One region of the Mycobacterium sp. E802 genome, then DNA from elsewhere that is predicted to be linked to it. Evidence: riboswitches for the same ligand, from Rfam matches in the RefSeq annotation. Region 1 holds a riboswitch; the other holds the start of a gene.
What was found. A riboswitch is a leader RNA that binds a small molecule or an ion and turns the genes downstream of it on or off. The one in region 1 is predicted to bind thiamine pyrophosphate.

Region 1 (7,878 bases):
CGGACATGTCCAGGCCGTAGACCTCATCGGGTTGCAGTTCCCGCTGGATCCGGTCAGCCAGGATGCCGGTGCCGCAGGCGACGTCGGCGATCGAACGGGCACCGCGCTCCTGAACTTGGGCGATCACCTCATCCTGGGCTGGCCGGTACACCCACCGCTGAAGGCAACCCTGGTCATAGGCCGGTGCGGCGAAACTCCAGAAACTCGTGATGGCGTCGTTGAATCCGCGACGCTGTGTGGTGGTCACCAACCCGAGTGTAGGTCGGCCGCTCAAGCCTGATTGTCGGCTCCCGCCTCTCAGGCCTCGTTGTCGGCTCCCGCCTCCGTCCCATACCGACCCGCGCTGAACATCGACGCCACCGCACCGATCACCATCATCACGGCCGCAGCGGTGAACACCACCGTCAGGCCGGAATGGAACGGCTCGGTGATCAACTGCGGGAAGAACGTCTGCCCGGTGATCACGTCGGCGTTGACGCCCGGTTGATGTAACGCGTCGTAGGGGGCGAGTAACTCTGCCATCGGGTTGTAGCCCAGGAACGCCGCGAACAGGCTGCCGACCGGGGGCAGGCTCGCCACATCGTGCGCCACCGATGCCGAAACACCTTGCTGCGTCAAGCCACTCGTCAGTGCGACGGGCAACGTGTTGGCCAGCCCGACGATCATCAGCGAGAAAAAGATACCGATCGACAGTGAGTTGCCGGCGTTGAAGAACGTGGACCGCACCCCGGAGGCCGCACCACGCTGACCGGCCGGCACGCTCGACATGATGGCCGCGGTGTTGGGGGCGGTGAAGATGCCGCCACCCAGGCCGTTGAGGAACACCAGGATCGCGAACACCCAGTAGTCGAAGTTGACCGGGATGAGCAGGAGCGCCACGAACGTGGCCGCCATCAGCAGCATGCCGCCGACGGTCAGCGGCCGCGCGCCGATGCGGTCGGACAGTGATCCGGCGATCGGTGCGGCGACCAGGAACCCGACGGTGACCGGCAGCAGATAGATGCCGGCCCACAGTGGGGTGGACTCGAAACTGTAGCCGTGCAACGGCAGCCAGATGCCCTGCAGCCAGATGATGAGCATGAACTGCAACCCGCCGCGGCCCACCGAGGACATCAGCCCGGCCAGGTTGCCCATTCCGAACGCCGCCGATTTGAACAGCCGGATGTCGACCATGGGCGACGACACCTTGAGTTCGACGACGCAGAACGCCACGAGCAGCAGCAGCCCGACGGCGATGGAGCCCAGCACCCATGGGCTGGTCCACCCCGTGGTGGAGTCACCGTAGGGCTGGATGCCGTAGGTGATGCCGATCAGCAATACCGTCAGGCCCAGGCCGAAGGTCAGCGTGCCGGCCCAGTCGAGGCGCCCGGCGGTGCGGACGCCGAGTTCCTTGAGGGAGCGGTAACTCCAGATGGTGCCGACGACACCGATCGGCACACCCACCCAGAAGACGGCTTTCCAGTGCCACTCGGACAGGAAGCCGCCGATCAGCAACCCGAGAAACGACCCGGCCACGGCGGCCACCATGTTGGTGCCCAGCGCCATGCCGCGCTGGTTGGCCGGGAAGGCATCGGTGAGGATCGCCGAGGACGACGCCATCAGCATGGCGCCACCGACACCCTGGATGACGCGCCAGCCGATCAGCCAGACGGCGCCACCACCGAGTTGGAACGGGTCGAACGACAGGGCGATCGCCGCCACGGTGAAGACCACGAAGCCCAGGTTGTAGATGCGGACCCGGCCGTACATGTCGCCGAGACGTCCGAACGGCACGACGAGCACCGCGGTCACCACCAGGTAGCCCATCAGCATCCATAGCAGGTAGCTGACGTTGCCGGGAGCCAGCGGATTCAGGCCGATACCACGGAAGATCGCGGGCAGCGAGATCAGCACGATCGAGGCGTTGATCGAGGCCAGCAAGATGCCCAACGTGGTGTTGGACAGCACCACCCACTTGTAGAAGGGGTGGTCGTGGTCCATCCGTTTGCGGCGGTCGGCGGTCACCGCTTCCGCGGTGTCGGCGTCTCCGGCCGCTTTCGTCATCTCAGTCGTCATTCCGTCTTCGCTCTAGTCGCTATCGAGGGGGCGCTGAGGCCCAACATGTTCAAAACACATATATTAGCTATGCAAATCAAGCCGCGGCAACCCGAAGAATCGGAGGGCCAGGCAGTCGTCACAGCGCCTGGCTCTCCACATCGCCGCCGGACACCGTTTCCTGTCAATTGACTGACTCCCGGTATCCCTCCGCCCACGTCTGCGCTAGGTTGGGGCCTGCAAACCACACGCGGGAGTGCGCACGAGCGCACTGAGAGGACGGGTACGCCCGTCGACCGTACGAACCTGACCGGGTAATGCCGGCGTAGGGAGATGAAATGAGTAGTTCTGTTCTCGACCCATCAGTGACGACCGGTCCGATCACGGGAAGCACCAAGGTCTATCGCGAGATCAACCATGACGGCGCCACCATGCGGGTGCCGTTTCGGCGGGTGAATCTCACCAACGGTGAACACCTGGACCTGTACGACACCTCAGGCCCGTACACCGCCGACGACGCGGCGATCGACCTGAACACAGGTCTGCCGTCGCGACCCGCAGTGGTCAACGACCGGGGCACGCAGTTGCAGCGCGCCCGGGCCGGCGAGATCACCGCCGAGATGGCGTATATCGCTGAGCGCGAAGGCGTTTCCGCCGAACTGGTGCGTCAAGAAGTCGCAGTCGGCAGAGCCGTCATTCCGGCCAACCACAACCACCCCGAGAGCGAGCCGATGATCATCGGCAAGGCGTTCTCGGTGAAAGTCAATGCCAATATCGGCAATTCGGCGGTCACCAGCTCGATCGGTGAAGAGGTCGACAAGATGGTGTGGGCCACCCGATGGGGTGCCGACACCATCATGGATCTGTCCACCGGCAAGGACATCCACCAGACGCGCGAGTGGATCCTGCGCAATTCCCCGGTCCCGGTCGGCACCGTCCCGATCTACCAGGCACTGGAGAAGGTCAACGGTGACCCCACCAAGCTGACGTGGGAAATGTACCGCGACACCGTGATCGAGCAATGCGAGCAGGGCGTCGACTACATGACCGTGCACGCCGGGGTGCTGCTGCGGTACATCCCGCTGACCGTCAACCGGGTCACCGGCATCGTGAGCCGCGGCGGGTCGATCATGGCCGCCTGGTGTCTGGCACACCACACCGAGTCGTTCCTGTACACCCACTTCGAGGAACTCTGCGAGATCCTGGCTCGCTACGACGTGACGTTCTCGCTGGGCGACGGGCTACGGCCGGGGTCGATCGCCGACGCCAACGACGAGGCCCAGTTCGCCGAGCTGCGCACGCTGGGTGAGCTGACCAAGATCGCGAAATCCCATGGCGTGCAGGTGATGATCGAAGGCCCGGGCCACGTCCCGATGCACAAGATCGTCGAGAACGTCAAGCTCGAAGAGGAACTCTGCGAAGAGGCACCGTTCTACACGCTGGGCCCGCTGGCCACCGACATCGCCCCGGCGTACGACCACATCACCAGCGCGATCGGCGCGGCCATCATCGCCCAGGCCGGCACCGCGATGCTGTGCTACGTCACCCCCAAGGAACACCTGGGCCTGCCGGACCGCAAGGACGTCAAGGACGGCGTGATCGCCTACAAGATCGCCGCACATGCCGCCGACCTGGCCAAGGGCCATCCCCGCGCACAGCAGCGTGACGACGCACTGTCGAAGGCCCGCTTCGAGTTCCGCTGGCACGATCAGTTCGCGCTCTCGCTCGATCCCGACACCGCGCGCGATTTCCACGACGAGACGTTGCCCGCTGAACCGGCCAAGACCGCGCATTTCTGCTCGATGTGTGGGCCGAAGTTCTGCTCGATGCGGATCTCGCAGGATATTCGGGACGCCTATCCCGGCGGTGTCCCCGATGAGATCGCCGCGGGCATGGCCGCCAAGTCCCAGGAGTTCGCCGACCACGGCAACCGCGTCTACCTACCATTGGCGACGTGAACTTCTTGCCGTTGGCACCCGCCGGTGACGCACCGCGACGGGTGATGACCATCGCCGGGTCCGACTCCGGCGGTGGCGCCGGAATCCAGGCCGACATGCGGACCTTTGCCATGCTCGGCCTGCACGGCTGTGTCGCGGTCACCGCCGTGACCGTGCAGAATTCGGTGGGCGTCAAAGGTTTTCACGAGATCCCGCCCGACATCGTCTCTGATCAGATCCGGGCCGTCGTCACCGATATCGGCATCGAGGCCGCCAAGACCGGGATGCTGGCCTCCGCGGAGATCATCACCGCGATCGCCCAAACCTGGCGGGCCGAAGGTCTGGCGTCCACCGTGCCGCTCGTCGTCGACCCGGTGTGCGCATCGATGCACGGCGATCCGCTGCTGCATCACAGCGCGCTGGACGCCTTGCGCACCGAGCTGTTCCCGCTGGCCACCTTGGTCACGCCGAACCTCGACGAGGTGCGGCTCCTGGTGGACATCGATGTCGTCGACTCCGCCTCCCAGCGCGATGCGGCACGCGCGCTGCACGCGTTGGGTCCGCGGTGGGCACTGGTCAAGGGCGGTCACCTGCGCTCGTCGCCGGCCAGTCCCGATCTGCTGTTCGACGGCAGCGAATTTCACGAGTTCCAGGCTCCCCGGGTCGACACCGGCCACGATCACGGCGCCGGCGACACCCTCGCGGCGGCGACGGCATGTGCCCTGGCCCATGGTTATTCAGTTCCCGAGGCGGTGGAGTTCGGCAAAGCCTGGGTGACGGAGTGCATCCGGGCGGCATATCCGCTGGGTCATGGCCACGGCCCGGTGAACGCGCTGTTCCGGTTGCAGTCATGAACCTCGACGCGATCGCGGGTATCGCTCACGAACCCGATGGCCCGGCTCAGGGCGTCGTCGTCCTGACCCACGGCGCCGGCGGCAACCGGGACTCTCCGATGCTGGTCAAGCTCTGCGACGAGTGGGCATCCCGGGGCTGGCTGGCCATCCGCTACAACCTGCCGTATCGCCGGCGCAGGCCGAAGGGGCCACCGTCCGGCTCGGCCGCCGGTGACCAGGACGGCATCGCGGAGGCGGTTGCCCTGGCCCGCACGCTCAGCGACGGCCCGGTGATCGCGGGCGGGCATTCCTACGGCGGCCGGATGACGTCGATGGTGGCCAGTGACAACAACGAGCCGGGGCCGGCCATTGATGTCTTGACGCTGTTCTCCTACCCATTGCACCCGCCGGGCAAGCCCGAGCGCGCCCGCACCGAACATCTGCCCCGCATCACGATGCCCACGGTGTTCACTCACGGCACGTCCGACCCGTTCGGCACAGTCGAAGAGATCACCGCCGCAGCGGCATTGGTGAGCGCGCCGACCGAGATTGTCATCATCGAGGGCGCCCGTCACGACCTCGGGTCCAAGCGGGTGAATGTGCCGGCCCTCGCGGTGGACGCCGCCTTGCGGGCACTCGATATCGTCGAACCATGACCTACCCACCCGGTCACGGTTACCCGCCGCCTCCACCGCAACCGTATTCGCAGAATTCCGGGGTGCCCGGCGCGTACTCGCCGCCATCGAAGAACTCCTCGGCACTCAAATGGGTGTTGTTGGCGGTCGTGGTGGTGATCGCACTGGTGGTCGCGGCCGGTGCGGTGTTCTATCTCTCCCGCGACCGCGGCGCCACCGAGGCGAGCCAGATCAAATCGGGCGACTGCCTGTCCGAGATTCCCGACAGCAGCCGCGTGCTGTACGTCAAGACGGTGAGTTGCGATCAGCCGCACAAGGGTGAGGTGTTCGCGGTGCTGCCGCTGCCCGACGGGGAGTTTCCCGGCGACACCGCGGTGATCAAATACACCGACAAATGCGCCCCGGCGTTGGACCAGTACGCCCCGAATGTCACCGCCGATTCGGCGATCCAGCTGTTCGTGCTGTATCCGACCGCCGACTCCTGGCAACGCGGAGACCGCACCGTCACATGCATTGCTACCAGCAAGAATCCCCGCACGGGCAAAATAGAGTAACGCGCTACTCTAGGCCGCCCGGCTCCGGCGAACCGACACTCGACGCATGGTCGAGATCCAGCTTGCCCCCTCAACGTCTCCCTCGGCACTACCGCTGGCACCACGCAATCCGCTGCCCTACTGGCAGCAGCTGAAGTCCCTACGAGACTTTGCCGTCGGCCAGCAGCGACTGCACGAGGCCGGTGGCCCGCTGACCCGCACCGTGCTGGGTCCGCGGTGGCTGATCCCCCAGCTCCTCCTGGTCGCCACACCGCAGGGCGCGCACGACGTGCTCAGCCGGCGCGACGGCGTCGTCGACCGCGGCGGTGTCACCACCATGGTGCAGTTGCGGCAGCTGATGGGCGGCAACCTACTCGACCTGCCGCATGACCGCTGGCTGCCCCGTCGTCGCACATTGCAGCCGATGTTCACCAAGCAGCACGTCCCTCGGTACGCCGGACACATGGCGACCGCAGCGCAGTCGCTGACCGATGGATGGGCGCACGGTCAGCGCATCGACCTCGACAATGCCTGTCGTGTCCTGACTTTGCGTGCGCTGGGCCGCTCGGTGCTGGGGCTGGATCTGGACGAGCGGGCCGACGAGATCGGGCCGGCGTTGCGCATTGCGTTGTCGTGGGTGGCCGACCGTTCGGTGCGACCGGTCAACCTTCCGCAGTGGTTCCCGACGGCGGGCCAGCGCCGCGCCCGGGCGGCCAATGCACGACTTCACGAGTTGGCTGCCGAGATTCTCGCCGCGGTGCGCGCCGAACCCGACCGTGATGCCCCGTTGGTGCATGCGCTCGTCGAGGCTCGCGACCCCGATACCGGTCGCCATCTCACCGACGACGAAATATGCCATGAATTGGTGCTTTTCATGCTGGCCGGGCACGACACCACGTCGACGACGCTGTGTTATTCGTTGTGGACGCTGGGCCGGCATCCCGACATCCAGGCCCGGGTTCACGACGAGGTCAACGCGCTCGGCGAGCGCATGCTCACTCCTGAGGACGTACCTCGCCTCGATTACACCGTGCGGGTGCTGCATGAGGCACTGCGTCTGTGCCCACCGGCGGCGGGCATGATTCGAGTGCTCAACGAAGAGATCACCGTCGACGGCTACCGTGCCGAGGTCGGATCGATGGCGAGCGTCGACATCTATGCGCTGCACCGGGATCCGGCGCTGTGGGACGATCCGCTGACGTTCGATCCGGACCGGTTCACCCCGGAGCGTTCGGTCGGCCGAAACCGTTGGCAATACCTGCCTTTCGGCGGCGGGCCACGGTCCTGCGTCGGCGATCACTTCGCCATGTTGGAGGCCACCCTGGCGCTGGCGACGATCATCCGCGAGGTCTCGATCACCTCGCTGCACGACGACTTCCCGCTCGCAAGCCCGTTCACCGTCGTCGCCGATGGGCCGATTCCGGCCCGCATCACAAGAAGGAGTACGCCATGAAATTCATCGTGCACTGGACCCAGTCGCAGACGAACTACCGGGATGCGGTCGAGAAGTTCAAGAAGACCGGCGGCCAAATTCCGGAAGGGTCGACCATGCTCGGCCGTTGGTGGGGCATGAACGGCCAGGGTTTCGCCATCGTGGAGACCGACGACGCCAAGACCATGTTCGAGTCGGTCGCGGAGTGGGGCGAATTCCTCACGTTCGACATCACCCCCTGCGTGGAGGACGCCGAGGCCGGTGAGGTGCTCGCGAAGCTGTTCTGACGGCACAGTGCCACCGTTGCGCCCGCGGCGCTGGCTGGACCCGCAGACGGGTCAGGCGCCTGCGCTCAACACGGGTCTGCCGTCGAATCCGACCAGGCCCTCGACGGCGTGTGCGACCCGGAAGGCCATCGCTTCGTCGTGGGGGTGGCTGACCACCTGCACGCCCGTCGGCGCGTTCTCGTCGGAC
Region 2 (7,878 bases), on a different contig from region 1:
ACGACTTCCGCAAATTGCGCGCCCTGATCGAATCGGGCGACGAGAACGCGCAATTGGCCTACGACGTCTACATCCACCGGCTGCGCAAATATGTCGGCGGGTACCTCGCGGTGCTGGGGCGCACCGACGTGATCAGCTTTACCGCCGGGGTGGGGGAGAACGACGCCGTGGTGCGCCGCGATGCCCTGGCCGGGTTGACCGGGTTGGGCATCGAGATCGACGAGACGCTCAACACCGCACCGTCACGCGAGGCCAGGCGTATTTCCGCACCCGGCTCTGCGGTGACGGTGCTGGTGGTGCCGACCAAGGAGGAGTTGGCGATCGCGCGTGCCTGTGCCGACGCGATCTGATCAGAACGTGCTCATCGGCCGCACGCTGTTGGCCAGGTCGATGAGGGCATAGCGGTGTGACTGCGTGGGCGCGACGCGGGCCAGTGCCCGAAGTGACGCCTCCACACCGAGTTTGAGGCCGTGCTCGGTGAACGGGAATCCGAGGATGTGATTGCTGCTGGCCGAGTTGTCGGCCAGCCAGTCCATCGCGGTGCCCAGCACCAATGCCCTGATCTGCAGCACCCGGGGTTCGGAATCGGGCAGCGCCTCCACCCGGCGGGCGGCATCGCGGATGTTCTGCTCGGTGATCTCACCGCTGGAGCGCCCGGACAGCAGGGTCACCGCGCTGGTCAACCGGGCGGTGGTGAAATGCCGTGAGGTGGGCGGAACCTGGTCGAGGGTCTGGACCGCGTTGTCCCGCTCGCCGGCCACCGACTCGGCCCGCGCCAGGCCGAACCCGGCGGAGATCACGCCGTTGTCGGTGGCCCACACGGTGTTGTAGAACTTCAGCTCGTCGGCGGTACCGGCCAGTTCGGCCGTCGCCGCCAACGCCAGCTTCGGGGCCAGCTCGCCCGGCAGGGTATCGAGCACCTCGGTGAAATGCTTTGTCGCCGAGTCGTAATCGGCGGACAGCATCTCGGCCACGGCGCGGAACCACACCAGCCGCCAGCTCCAGCCGGCCCGGACCGCCAGGTCGTCGAGCTTGCGGGTGGCCTTGGCCACGTCGCCCAGATCCAGCAGGGCTCGTGCCTCCATCAGCGGCAGCTCCACGGATTCGGATACGTCCACGCCTTCGGCGTCGATTGCGCCGTGCCGCGCCGCACGCAACTGGTCCAGGGTGTGGACCGGTTGGCTCAGCACGCTGGCCACCAGCAACGGGGCTCCGACATCGGTGCGGTCGACCAGCGGAACCGGCAACGCCCGGACGATCTCCTGCGCCGTCAGTTTCTCCGAATGCACTTGCCCGTCGACGTAGACGTCGGTGTGCGCCACGAGCAGATCGATGCCGAACGTCGAACGGGACGGGCTGAACACCGTCGACAGACCGGGCCGCGGAATTCCGGTGTCGGCGGCCACCACCTCACGCAGCACACCGAGCAGCTGAGACGACATCTCCTCGGCGCTGCTGAACCGGCGACGCGGATCGGGATCGATCGCGCGGCGCAGCAGCCGTCCGAACGAATCGTAGGTGTCGAGTACCGGATCCTCCGACGGCAGCCCATCGACGTAGCGGCCGCGGCGGGTCCGCAGCTTCACGGTCAACGCGGCCAGCGTGCGGCCCACCGTGTAGATGTCGGTGGCCACCGTCGGGCCGGTCCGCACGATCTCGGGGGCCTGGAATCCCGGTGTGCCGTACAGGTATCCGTAGGAGTTGAGCCGTGACACCGCGCCCAGGTCGATCAGCTTGAGCTGTTCCTCGGTGATCATGATGTTCTCGGGCTTGAGGTCGTTGTAGGCCAAGCCGATCGAGTGCAGGTAACCGAGGGCGGGCAGGATCTCCAGCATGTAGCCGATGGCCTCGGCCACCGGCAGTTTGGTTCCCTTGGCCTGTTTGAGCGAGGTTCCGCCGACGTATTCCATCACGATGTAGCCGACCGGATTGCCGTGCTTGTCATCGTGTTCGACGAAGTTGTAGATCTTCACGATCCCGGGATGCGTCACCTCGGCGAGGAACTGCCGCTCGGCCATGGCGATCGCCTGCGCCTCGGCGTCGCCGGAATGCACCAGACCCTTGAGCACGACCGGCCGTTCGTTCACGTTGTGGTCGAAGGCCAGATACACCCAGCCCAGCCCACCGTGGGCGATGCAACCCTTGATCTCGTATTGGTCGGCGACTATCTCACCCGGGGACAGCTGCGGCAGAAACGAATACGCGCTACCGCAGTGCGGGCACCAGCCCTCGGATTGGGCGTGCCCGTTCGGCGACGACCGGCCCACCGGCCTGCCGCAGTTCCAGCAGAACCGCTTCTGTTCGGCCACCACCGGGTTGGTCATCAACGCGGTCAACGGATCCCGTTCGGGCACGCGTGGGATCTCGACCAGCCCGCCACCCAGCCGCCGGATCGGTGAGAGGGCGCGGGTCGCGATCGTGGCGTGGTTCTGCGGCTCGGTGTCGTCTCCACCGAACGGGGAGTCGTCGGAGTCATCGAACTCCGGCCGGAACACCGCCTGGGTCGCCATCGGCCGCATGGTCGACAACGAATCCATGTCGAGTTCTTCGAGGCTGGCCGGCTGCGTCCCCGGCCCCGCATCCGTATCGGGGTCGGGGCCGGTGGTGTCGTCGTACTGTTCCATCAGTCCACGTACCTCGCCACCGGGGGTGAAGGTGCCGGCCCGAGCACGGTCAACCACTTGCGGTACAACGTGTTCCAGGTGCCGTCGCGCCGGATGCGTTCGAGCGTGGCGTTGACGACGCGGACCAGTCCGTCGTTGTCCAGGCTCAACCCGATGCCGTAGGGCTCCTCGGCGAGGCTCGGACCGACGATGTGCAGGTAGGGATCCTGGGCCACCAGCCCGGCCAGGATCGAATCGTCGGTGCTGACCGCATCGGCCTGACGCTGCTGCAACGCCACCAGGCAGTCGGCCCACGTCACCACCGACACGATGATCGGCGCCGGGCTGATCTGCTGGATCCGTTTGAGTGAGGTGGTGCCGTCCACCACGCACACCCGTTTGCCCGACAGGTCCGAAGCCTGCGAGATGTTGGAATCCCGCGCGGCCAGGATGCGTTGATGCGCCATCAGATACACCGTGGAGAAGTTCACCTGCTTGCGGCGTTCACAGGTGATCGTCATGGTCTTCACCACGATGTCGACCTGATGGTTCTGCAGCGCCGTGATGCGGTCGGCCGAGGACAGGATCCGGTACTCGACCTGTGACGGGGTGCCGAAGATGTCGCGGGCCACCTCCCCGGCGATGTCCACGTCGAATCCGTTGATCTGCCCGGTGATCGGGTCGCGGAAGGAGAACAGGTTGCTGCCGATGTCCAGCCCGACCACCAGGCGTCCCCGCTTGCGGATGTCGGCCACGGCCGCCTCGGCGTCGGCCTTGTTGCTGAACGGCCGCAGACTGGCGGTGCGGTTGCACTCGTCGGTCTCCGGTGACGGCACCCGCACCGGCTGCGGGGCCAGCTCCTGCATACCGGCCGGGCTGGGCGGCGCCAGCGTCATCGTCGGCACCGTCAACGGCGGCGCGCTCTGGCCGCAGCCGGCCACCGCCACCACCGTGGCCAGGATCGCCACCAACTTGCGCACTGTCATCTGCTGTTTCTTCTTCGCGCAAGCGCTCATCAGTGCTGTTCTCTTCTTCGCGCAAGCGCTCATCAGCGGTACTCACTTAGCCGAGGCCACAACCCCAACGCCACCGCCAACGCCGCCGCCACACTGAGCAGCGCGGCGCCCACCGTCGCGCCGGACAGCACGCGGCGGGCATTGGCGATGTCGTTGCGCAACTGGCTGCGGCTCTGCTCGATGCCCTTGGACAACGCGCCGTCGAGTTTGTCGAATGCGGTCGTGGAGTCGTCCTCTCCGGTCCCCAGCGCCACCTGCGTCGCGGCCTGATAGTTGCCCACTGCGATGTAGGCGTTGATCCGGTCATCGGCCGCGCGCCATTTGGTGAGCAATTCTTCGGCGCCGTTCAGATCGCTCTTGTCGATGTCGGACTCGCGGGCCAGGTACTGCGCAAGCTGCTGCTGCATGGCCTCGATGCGTTGGTAGTAGGACTGCTTGCGCAGGTTCTCGTCGCCGCGCCGGATCAGGGCCAGCGTCTCGTCGGCCCGGGCCTGCTGGGCGGTGATGGCCAGGTTGGTCACCGTCTTGAGTGATTCGGCGGCCGTGTCCTTGGCGCTGCGGCTGTCCGACGTCGAGATCACCAAGGCGGTGGTCACCCAGATCAGCATGATCAGCACGGCCATGCCGCCGGCGACGAAACCGATGTTCACCCGTCGCCGGGTGCGTCGGGCCAGCCACCGGTTGGCGAACGCCCCGAACATCAAGGTGGCCAGGACCACCAGCATCACCGGGGCCGGGATCCGGGTCGAGGCCGTCGTCTCGGCATCCACCCGGGCCGAGGTCTCCTCGTAGAGCCGTTGCGCATCGGGCAGGATCTGCGACTGCATCATCGCCGAGGCTTCCGACAGATAAGAGGAACCGACGGGGTTGCCGGCCCGGTTGTTGGTGCGCGCGGTTTCCACCAACCCGGTGTAGACCGCCAGCCGCGCGTTGATCCGGCCGAGCAACTGCACCAGAGTTTCGTCGGTCAGCCCGCTGGACGCCCGTGTCACCGCCACCGACGCATCGGTGATGGCCTGCTCGTAGCGCTGCCGCACATCGCGGGGCTCGGCCCCGGCGATGAACGCGGTGGCCGCGGCGGCGTCGGCCACCGACAACGTGGTGTAGAGCTGCCCGGCGGCGAAGGCCAGCGGTTCGGTGTGGTCGAGGACCGTCGTCAACGCCTGCTGACGATCATTGATCGTCGTGGACGTGGCGAACGCGCTGGCGATCACGAGCGCCGACAGGACCAGACCGATGGTCAGGATGCGTCCGGGGGTGGTCCACAGAAACCACCAGCGTGGGTGGGCAGGAGTGGTCGGCGACCGGGACGCGAGCGGTTCGGTCGAGGGATGTGCCAACTCCACAGTCACCTGCGCAGGGACCTCATTTAGTTTCGGTGCTTACGGCTGCCTCAACACTATAAAAAGTTTCTAAGAGCGGCCGCTAAGGCTCGCGGAGAAATCGAGGGCAGGCGAAATCGGCCGGGTTCCTTATTCTGTACGGGTGCGTGGCGACGGTGACGGCTGGGTGTTCTCCGACAACGGCGCCCGATACTGGGGGCGTCACGGGGCGGCCGGCCTGTTGTTGCGGGCCCCGTGGCCGGGCGGATCGGCGGCCGTGCTCTTGCAGCACCGCGCGCCGTGGAGTCATCAGGGCGGGACGTGGGCGTTGCCCGGCGGAGCCCGCGACAGCCACGAGACGGCCGAGCAGGCCGCGGTCCGCGAAGCCCACGAGGAAGCCGGGGTGACGGCCGAGCAGCTCACCGTGCGCACCACGGTGGTGACCGCCGAGGTGGCCGGCATCGGTGGCACGCACTGGTCCTACACCACCGTGATCGCCGATGTGCCCGAACCGCTGGAGACCATCCCGAACCGCGAGAGCTCGGAGTTGCGCTGGGTGGCCGAGGACGAGGTGGCCGACCTGCCGTTGCATCCCGGGTTCGCCGCGAGCTGGCAGCAGCTGCGGGTGGTGACGGCCTCGCTGCCGCTGGAACTCAATCGGCCGCGCTGAGTGTCCTCTTGAGTTCTCGGGCGGCCGCCTGTGGATCCTCGGCCGCGGTGATCGCCCGGACCACCACGATCCGTCGCGCGCCGGCGGCCAGCACCTCGGGCAGCCGCTGCGCGTCGATCCCGCCGATGGCGAACCAGGGCTTGGCCGGGTTCAGCGCCGCGGTCGAGCGGACCAGGTCGAGCCCGGGTGCGGTCCGGCCCGGTTTGGTCGGGGTGGGCCAGCACGGGCCGACGCAGAAGTAGTCGACGGCCTCGTCGACGGCGGCGCGGGCCTGCGCGGCGTCGTGGGTGGAACGCCCGATCACCGGACGGTCCCCGACGATGCCGCGCGCGGCGTCCAACGGCAGATCGTCCTGACCGAGGTGCAGCACGTCGGCCCCGGCCGCCCGCGCGATGTCGGCGCGGTCGTTGACCGCCAGCAACGCGCCGTGGCGCCGGGCCGCGTCGGCCAGGACCTCAAGCGCTTCGAGCTCCTGGCGGGCCTCCAGTGGGCCGAACGTCTTCTTTCCGGCCGAGCCCTTGTCGCGCAGCTGGATCAGGTCCACCCCGCCGGCTAGCGCGGCGTCGGCGAATTCGGCCAGGTCACCACGCTCTCGGCGAGCATCGGTGCACAGGTACAGGGTGGCGCGCTGCAAACGGTCGACGGGTGATTCCACACCGCGACGGTAGCTGGTCGGTCTCCGAGTACCCTGGACTGGCAATACGGGAGTCCCTGGGACGTGGGGCTGAGAGTGGGCAGACGAACCGGCCCTGACCGTCACACCTGATCCGGGTCATGCCGGCGAAGGGAGCGGATATGGCACTCGGAGGAGCGCGAACACTTGCCGTCATCGGCGGCGGGGTGATCGGGCTGTCCATCGCCCGCCGGGCGGCGCTGGACGGCTGGACCGTGCGGCTGCACTGTAGGCGTGAGCACGGTGCCTCCTGGGTGGCCGGCGGCATGCTGGCCCCGCACAGCGAAGGCTGGCCCGGCGAAGAGCAGATCCTGCAGATCGGGCTGGAGTCACTCAAGCTGTGGCACTCCGGTTTCCTCGAAGGCCTGGCACCCGAGGTGGTCACGGCGCGTGAGTCGCTCGTGGTCGCCGTGGACCGGGCCGATGTGGCTGATCTGCGTACGGTCGCCGAGTGGTTGTCCGCCCAGGGGCAGCCGGTCGAGTTGACCACCGCGGCACGCGACGTGGAACCCCTGCTGGCCCAAGGTATCCGGCACGGGTTCCGGGCCACCACCGAACTCGCCGTGGACAACCGGGCCGTGGTCGACGGGCTGGCCGTGCACTGCGAGCGGCTGGCCGTGCGGTGGGCCGGTCCCGTCGAGGACCTGGCAGGCGTGGACGCGGACGCGATCGTGATCGCCAACGGCATCGACGCCCCGACCTTGTGGCCGGGCCTGCCGGTTCGTCCGGTCAAAGGTGAGGTACTGCGGCTGCGCTGGCGCAAGGGGTGTATGCCGGTGCCGCAGCGCGTGATTCGGGCCCGGGTGCACGGACGCCCGGTGTACCTGGTGCCGCGCGCCGACGGTGTCGTCGTGGGCGCCACCCAGTACGAGCACGGCCGCGACACCGCACCGGTGGTCAGCGGCGTGCGTGATCTGCTGGAGGACGCGTGCGCGGTGATGCCCGCGCTGGGCGAGTACGAACTGGCCGAGACCGCGGCCGGGCTGCGACCCATGACGCCCGATGGGCTGCCGATCGTCGAACGGGTCGACGAGCGCACGCTGGTGGCCGTCGGACATGGCCGGAACGGATTTCTGTTGGCGCCGTGGACCGCTGAGCGGATCGCGGCGGAGCTCAAGGTGAGTGTGGGAGTGCAATGATCACCATCACGGTCAACAACGAGACCCTCGAAGTGGACGAGCAGACCACCATCGGCGGACTGCTGGAGGACCGGGGTTTCCCGGACAAGGGCATCGCCGTCGCACTGGACTGGGCGGTGCTGCCCCGGTCCGAATGGGACCGCACGTTGTGTGACGGTGCCCGCGTCGAGGTGGTCACGGCGGTGCAGGGTGGCTAGTGCTGTTGCTCTTCGCGCAAGCGGCTCATCGGCCTCAACTCTCACCATCGGCGGCCGCGAGTTCGGCTCCCGGCTGATCATGGGCACCGGTGGTGCCCCGAACCTGGCGGTCCTGGAAGAGGCCCTGGTGGCCTCGGGCACCGAGTTGACGACGGTGGCGATGCGACGCGTCGACGCCGAAACCGGTACCGGGGTACTCGATCTGCTCAACCGGCTCGGTATCGCCGCACTTCCCAACACCGCAGGATGTCGTGGTGC

Region 2: it holds a riboswitch for thiamine pyrophosphate, as region 1 does, so the genes downstream of both, thiO (glycine oxidase ThiO) here and thiC (phosphomethylpyrimidine synthase ThiC) in region 1, are expected to answer to the same signal.

What each region holds. Positions count from the first base shown of each region.
Region 1 is NZ_LZJD01000081.1:17,124-25,001, forward strand. It holds gene A5699_RS11915 (class I SAM-dependent methyltransferase) at 1-247, opposite strand, end outside; gene A5699_RS11920 (MFS transporter) at 298-2,055, opposite strand; TPP riboswitch at 2,275-2,384, shown strand; gene thiC (phosphomethylpyrimidine synthase ThiC) at 2,373-3,992, shown strand; gene thiD (bifunctional hydroxymethylpyrimidine kinase/phosphomethylpyrimidine kinase) at 3,989-4,825, shown strand; gene A5699_RS11935 (alpha/beta family hydrolase) at 4,822-5,460, shown strand; gene A5699_RS11940 (septum formation family protein) at 5,457-5,993, shown strand; gene A5699_RS11945 (cytochrome P450) at 6,040-7,425, shown strand; gene A5699_RS11950 (DUF3303 domain-containing protein) at 7,422-7,691, shown strand; gene A5699_RS11955 (amidase family protein) at 7,743-7,878, opposite strand, start outside.
Region 2 is NZ_LZJD01000006.1:36,385-44,262, reverse strand. It holds gene A5699_RS00935 (acetate kinase) at 1-350, shown strand, start outside; gene A5699_RS00930 (serine/threonine-protein kinase PknG) at 351-2,624, opposite strand; gene A5699_RS00925 (glutamate ABC transporter substrate-binding protein) at 2,624-3,589, opposite strand; gene glnX (protein kinase G-activating protein GlnX) at 3,652-4,971, opposite strand; gene A5699_RS00915 (NUDIX hydrolase) at 5,105-5,611, shown strand; gene thiE (thiamine phosphate synthase) at 5,595-6,266, opposite strand; TPP riboswitch at 6,303-6,417, shown strand; gene thiO (glycine oxidase ThiO) at 6,407-7,423, shown strand; gene thiS (sulfur carrier protein ThiS) at 7,420-7,620, shown strand; gene A5699_RS00895 (thiazole synthase) at 7,613-7,878, shown strand, end outside.